3 regions of the Peribacillus sp. P4_B1 genome follow, and region 3 is predicted to be linked to each of the others. Evidence: riboswitches for the same ligand, from Rfam matches in the RefSeq annotation. Region 3 holds a riboswitch; each other region holds the start of a gene.
The links. Region 3 has a riboswitch for thiamine pyrophosphate ahead of thiT (energy-coupled thiamine transporter ThiT). Riboswitches for the same ligand answer to the same signal wherever they lie in the genome.
Positions count from the first base shown of each region.

Region 1 (2,270 bases), on a different contig from region 3:
CGATATTTTCCACTGCTCGACCCGCCGTTTCTGGGAGCCTGAGTTCGAAGGCTCCAATCTGAATCTCGCCGGATGGACAAAAAAGCTGACGGGTAAACCGACGATTACGGTTGGATCGGTCGGTCTGGATAACGATTTTACGAGTCACTTTACGGAAGGAAAGAGTGCCAAAAATACCAAGATCGACGGGTTAATCGAAAGGCTTGAACGTGAAGAATTTGATCTGGTAGCCGTGGGTCGGGCATTAATGGTTGATCCTGCTTGGGTAAACAAGATTCGTGACGGCCGAACAGCTGAATTGGTTCCCTTTACATCTGAGTCAGTGAGAACACTTCATTAAGCCTCCGTTTGATTAGTTAACACAAGATACATTCTGGAGTTTATGGATAAAAGTGCTATACGATTGCCGCACAGCGAAGCATATGGAGATTTATGACAGCGATAAAGTTGTAGGGACTGTAGACGAAAACTATGAATTCAAATTAAGAGATCCAATCTATCCAATACTTTGATGCATAATATTTTGTTATGTCTGTCTTTAAAAAAGACTCTTTTCGTAAAGATTGTTGTTTTTAAAACGAAACTATTTAAGGTTGATTGGAGCGGAAGTGCGAGACTCCTGCGGGAGCACCGCCCGCCCCGCGGAAAGCGAGCATCTGGAGGGGAAATCAACCACAACTCACTACCTGGTAAATAGCAACAAAGTATGTGAAAACAGCCTTAAAAAAAGAGGATAAGAGTATCTTATTATTCCATAGAGAATGGGGGGCTGCGGCATCCTCTTTTCTTCATCCTTAGCGTATTAGAAGATTGAAAGACTAGTAATCCAAAAGATTAATAATGAACATCTTTGATTGAAAACTTTTCTAATACGTTTGACAATTGGATTTATCGTGTTAATATAAAGGCAAATGAAATATATATACAATTTGTACCACTAGGGGTGCTTTATAGGTAAAAACTGATTTTACCTGAGAAGCTGAGATTAAAGTATGACTTTAAGACCCTTAGAACCTGATCTGGTTTATACCAGCGTAGGGAAGTGGGGTCTGGGAAAATACGTTTCTGTATTATTTCAAGTACAACCACTTTCTTTACGTTAAAGAAAGTGGTTTTTTATTTGCAAAAAAAAGGGGTTATAAAAGGCTTTTATCCGTATCATTCATAAAAAAATAGAATTTGGAGGTAATGGACATGAAGTTTTCAGAGGAAATCCGCCAGGAAGTTGATCATATTTGGGAAGCTAGCTTTAATCACCCGTTTGTTGCAGGAATAGGAGATGGCACATTGCCAATAGAGTGTTTTCGTTTTTATGTCAAGCAGGATGCCTATTATTTATCTCATTTTGCTAGAGTTCAAGCTTTAGGAGCAGTCAAGGCTACAGATTTACATACAACAAGCAGGCTTGCCGGCCACGCACAGGGAACATATGAAGCGGAGTTGAAGCTTCATGAAAATTTTTCTGAGAGATTAGGCATCACCAAAGAAGAACGGGAAAGTTTCAAACCTGCCCCGACTGCCTATGCTTACACTTCCCATATGTATCGTGCGGCATATTCTGGACATTTAGGTGACGTTATTGCGGCTATCTTGCCATGTTATTGGCTGTATTATGAAATAGGTGAAAAGCTGCAAGAGTGTAAACCGGAAGAGCCGATTTATCAAGAATGGATAGCAGCTTACGGCGGAGAGTGGTTCCGCTCTTTGGTAGAAGAACAAATTGCCAGGCTTGATGAGATTGCTGAAAAGGTAACAGATGAAGATAAGGAAAGAATGAAGGAGCATTTTATCCTTAGCAGCCAATATGAGTACTCATTTTGGGAAATGGCTTATCGTTTAGAGACATGGCCTGTGCATAAGGAAATACTAGAAGTATAAAGGAGATTGAAACATGAAAAAAGGATTGAAATTAACGGATATATTAGTCACGATCGTGATTTCCGTAGCATTTGGAATCGTTTATATCCTTTGGGGTTCGATTTATTATTCCGTTAAACCATTAGGATTACATCTAGATCAACTTATTTATGGAATGTGGTTTATAGCTGGCCCCGTCGCCTTTTTGATTTTACGGAAACCGGGTGTGGCACTTCTGGCAGAGATAGCTGCAGCTTCAGGTGAATTCTTTCTAGGTTCACCATGGGGGCTGTCCGTACTCTTATATGGGGTGGTCCAAGGTTTGTTCGCTGAACTGGTATTCATGGCGTTCAAATATAAAAAATTCAATATGCCGGTGGCCGTTTTAGCTGCGATAGCTTCCTGCCTTGCAT
Region 1 is NZ_JBFUHM010000013.1:11,616-13,885, reverse strand. Features, by position in the region: gene AC1DVK_RS09695 (NADH:flavin oxidoreductase) at 1-340, shown strand, start outside; gene AC1DVK_RS09690 (hypothetical protein) at 567-737, shown strand; TPP riboswitch at 930-1,058, shown strand; gene tenA (thiaminase II) at 1,195-1,878, shown strand; gene AC1DVK_RS09680 (ECF transporter S component) at 1,892-2,270, shown strand, end outside.
Region 1: it holds a riboswitch for thiamine pyrophosphate, as region 3 does, so the genes downstream of both, tenA (thiaminase II) here and thiT (energy-coupled thiamine transporter ThiT) in region 3, are expected to answer to the same signal.

Region 2 (2,270 bases), on a different contig from region 3:
GAACCTCATACTTGACACCTGATTCATCAATGATCTTGATTGCTTCATCGACCATGGGGATGACATTTTCCCCTTTAGGAATGATTTGTATACTAATTAATGAATTGGCCATTGTATTTCCTCCTATTTTGGTAAAAATTCATTGGTAAATGCCTTTTCAGGATTGAAATCACCTTCAAGAAGCTTATTTTCCTTCATCCAATCACTGTAATTCTTCCAGATTTCAAGCTTTTGTTCACCCCAACGCGGAGCATCATCCTGATACTTATCTGCAAGCCACTCCTGGCTTTTCTTCACTAGTTTTGGATCTAGATCAGGTGCAGACTTAATTAATATGTCCGCTGCATCATCAGGATTCTTAATTGCAAACTGGTACCCTTTCGAAGCTGCATGAACGAATGCTTTAACAGTCTCAGGATCCTCTTTAATCATCTTTTCATTTGTTGTCAAAACAGGCGTATAGTAATCAAGCTTATCAGAGTATTCGGTTAAGTAAACCATATTAAGCTTTTCATTCCGCAACTCAGCCTCGATACCTGTCCACCCATAATAAATCCAGGCGAAATCTATATCCCTTTTAACTGAAGTGAAAAAATCTGTGTCCCCTGTATTCACTATATCCACTTTATTTACATCGGCATTTTCTTTTTTCATAAGTGAATCAATAATGGCCTTTTCAACTGGAGACCCCCAGCCACCATACGTTTTCCCTTCAAAATCCTTGGGAGTTTTAATGTTTTTTGCCGCAGGTGAAGCGAATCCAGAGGTATTATGCTGGATGACAGCAGCTAGCGAAACAATCGGTACGCCTTGCACGCGGGCCTGCGTAATGCCCTCCTGGTAGCTCACGCCAAATTCAGATTTCCCTGAAGCCACAAGTTTATCAGCTCCAGCTTCGCCTGGCATGATAATTTCCACATCCAGACCTTGTTCTTTGAAATACCCTTTTTCCTTGGCTACATACAATCCTGTATGGTTTGTATTCGGTGTCCAATCAAGCACGACCGATACCTTTTTTAATTCTTTATTGCCTTCTTTTTTAGATGATTCTTCTTTTTCATTAGTTCCGCCTGCCCCACATCCAGCCAAAAGGAACAACGAAGTTAACAGTGGTAAGAATTTATTCAAACTATTATCCTCCTACACATCATATAAGATCCATATGCCGAAACCATAATGGGGCGCCAGGGTCCATTCCAATACCGGTAAAAAACAAAAAACGCCCGAAGATGAATTCGGACGTTTAACATACAAAACAGAAAGTCAGTAATAATATGTTCCCTCCGCTGGCATCATCCAGATCAGGTTCAAAGAGTCAGCATCTAAAGGACGCAATCTCAGCCAGCAGTACTGGCCCCCCTACATTTCTCGCACATATGAACTTTTCTCTCCCATTATATCAATTCATGGAGAAAAAGGAATACTAATTTGCTTCTTCTCAACAATTGGAAAGGTTTCCCTTGCGTTAAAGGATATCTAGCAAAACATCATGCCATTCCAATCATTCTCGTTTACGTGCCTGACACGTTCAAAGAGTCATTTCCTTGCAGGTATTCATATAATGAGCATAACCTGTGGACATTTTTTGTGTACTGGTTTTATAAGCCCTTAATTTCAAAAGCAAAAGGTGGATATGATCATGATAAAGATTAATCACAAATTATTAGATGTCAGTCACATCCAACCAGGTATAGCATCTGCTAAATCGCTTGAAATTCTCCAATTGCTAGCGGAAGATTCTAACATTTTTGAATATCGGAGCTTTGGATACCTTAATTTCGATATACAACTGAGGCACCGAGTCATCGAGGCAGCTTTTGCGTTGGATAAAAGTGATGCAGAATTTTCCACACTTGAGGAATCGGCATCCAATAAACAATATTGGCGCCTTTCAAAGGATGGCACTTTTACCCTTCAGCCAGGGATTGCCCCTCATGTTGCACTCCTGGACATTTTCTTGAATGGAACGCTTTACGCTTTCGAATGCGGTACAGCGATAGTCGTCACTTTTTTAAAGGCCATTTTGGATTTAATCGGCCCTAGGAATTTCGACTATCTTTTTTCAAGCCTATTTCTATATGACTGGCGCCCTCCGAAGAATATGGCTCTTCATGTTCATCAAGGAACGGATTATTTACCAGGGGATTGCCTTTACTTCAAAAACCCTGATCACGATGAGGAAACACCTGAATGGCAAGGTGAGAATGCAATATTATTAGGAGAAGACCTCTTTTATGGCCACGGGATCGGGATTACCAATGCACAGGGTA
Region 2 is NZ_JBFUHM010000016.1:91,065-93,334, reverse strand. Features, by position in the region: gene AC1DVK_RS11680 (thiamine-binding protein) at 1-112, opposite strand, end outside; gene AC1DVK_RS11675 (ABC transporter substrate-binding protein) at 124-1,128, opposite strand; TPP riboswitch at 1,262-1,371, opposite strand; gene AC1DVK_RS11670 (protein-glutamine gamma-glutamyltransferase) at 1,640-2,270, shown strand, end outside.
Region 2: it holds a riboswitch for thiamine pyrophosphate, as region 3 does, so the genes downstream of both, AC1DVK_RS11675 (ABC transporter substrate-binding protein) here and thiT (energy-coupled thiamine transporter ThiT) in region 3, are expected to answer to the same signal.

Region 3 (2,270 bases):
GATCTTTTGCAGGAGCTGCTCGTCGAAACCATCGGTTAAAGAGATGGATGCATCACGGAAGATATCCCAGGCCGTTTTACAGATGATGATCCCTACTACAGCAGCAGCTATCGCATCCAGCCAAGGGATTCCCATCTTAGTACCGATGATTCCTATAAAAGCACCAACACTGACAAGGGCATCGGAACGATTATCCTGTGCAACGGCGTAGATGGAAGAGCTGTTGATCTTTTTACTTAACGCTAAGTTATAACGGTAGATTCCGTACATGAAGATTGCAGAGAAAAGAGCGACATAACCGGTCAGCATATTTGGAACGGTTGTTGAATCTTGCTGGAAGAAGGATTCTATAGCACTGTAAACAACCTGGATGCCCACGGTAATCATGATGAAGGCAGCTACCAGCGAGGCTATGGTTTCTGCCCGTAAATGACCATATGAATGATTATCATCAGGAGGTCTCTTCGAAATTTTCAAACCAATCAATACGGCTATGGAAGCGATGATGTCGGTCGTATTATTTAAACCATCTGCCCAAAGCCCTTTAGAATCACCGAAATAACCGAATGACAATTTAAGAGCAGACAAGAATATGTAAGCGGCAATGCTTATGTAGGCGCCTTTTTCAGCTGAAATCGAATGTTTATCCATGTCTAATCCCTCCCCGGTGTAAATTAAAAGATATCAAAACAAACCTTAGTGAGTCTATAGAAAAGTTGTTGCATTTAGCCATCTAACCTGGTTAATTGCAGATGTATTGAAGTTGGTTAAAAGAAAGGGTACCTCCATAAATATGGGAGTGGTAAGTTTTTATGATATGACATTTTCTTTAAGTTGTCTTTTATAGAAACTAGTAGTATATTCTAACCGAGGATCGAAAATTAAATACTTCCACAAGGGGAGCCAAAAGGCTGAGAGTGAACGGTTGAGTTCAGACCCTATGAACCTGATAGTTAACACTAGCGTAGGGATGTGGTTTTGGATACAAGCAATACTGGGCATCCATTACCGCCCCGGTGTTGCTTTTTTGTTTGTGCAAAATCTGGCAGGGAGGGAACTCATGGACATTTTTCATTTTTGGAGAAGGGAGAGACATGATGAAAAATAAAACGTTATTCATGACAGAGGTTGCCATTTTTGCTTCACTGGCTTTATTACTGGATTTGGTTTCTGGATTCATTTTTTCAAGAATCTGGCCGCAAGGAGGCTCGATTTCAATAGCCATGGTACCGATTTTTCTGATGGCATATCGGTGGGGCATCAAAGGTGGTATGTTAACCGGATTGTTACTTGGGCTTTTGCAGATCGTCAGTGGTACAGCATGGATCAGCACGCCGATTCAAGGCTTCATTGATTATTATCTTGCCTTTACGGTTGTCGGGATATCCGGTGTATTCATGAATAAGTTTGTAAATAGCTATAAAAAGGAAAAGCGTTCCAAAGCGAAGTGGTATGGGATTGGCGGCATGTTTTTGGGCAGTTTTCTGAGGTTTCTGTGTCATTTCATATCCGGAATCGTGTTTTTTGGCTCTGCAGCTCCAAAAGGACAGCCAGTAGTGATTTATTCATTCATTTATAATGGGACTTATATGCTGATCAGTTTTATTTTATCGGCCCTTGTGGTGATGATGTTATATTCGGCTGCTTCAAGTGTATTACTGAAAAAAGCCTATTAACAAAAAAAGCCGGATTCTATAAAGAATTCGGCTTTTTTCGGAGATTAAGCAAATTGAGTCTTACAGGGCGAAACGGCTCAATCCTCATTTTGCAATGAATACCGAACAGGGTGCGTTTTTCGCAATGGAGCTGCTTGTACTGCCAAGAAAGAATTTTTCCAAACCGCTTTTAGCGCTATTGCCTACAACGATGAGGTCGGCAGCAGTTCTTGCCGCATATTCACATACGCTATCTGGCGCATGTCCTTCCAATATCTCGAATTTCCCCTTGACTTGACATTCACTTAGCAATCTCAACGTATTACTTTCTGCGTTCTGAACACTACTCTCAACGGCGGAAGGGGTGTTATTGACCATTTGAATTTCTGGTTGTTCGACTTCAACGACGGGATGTGTCTGGACGGGATCCACATAAAATCCAGCAGCCGGTACAAACCCCGGCGCCGAGGCGTTTCCCATGATACGCTGCTCAACCTTATCAAATAGGACATGAACTACGGTCAGCTCGGCCTCAGGAAAGGCCTTTTTCAATGTTGCTCCATATTCCACTGCACGTTTACTTTCTTCATTTCCATCAAAAGCGACGACAATATG
Region 3 is NZ_JBFUHM010000018.1:31,811-34,080, forward strand. Features, by position in the region: gene AC1DVK_RS12485 (cation diffusion facilitator family transporter) at 1-651, opposite strand, end outside; TPP riboswitch at 887-988, shown strand; gene thiT (energy-coupled thiamine transporter ThiT) at 1,098-1,676, shown strand; gene AC1DVK_RS12495 (universal stress protein) at 1,761-2,270, opposite strand, start outside.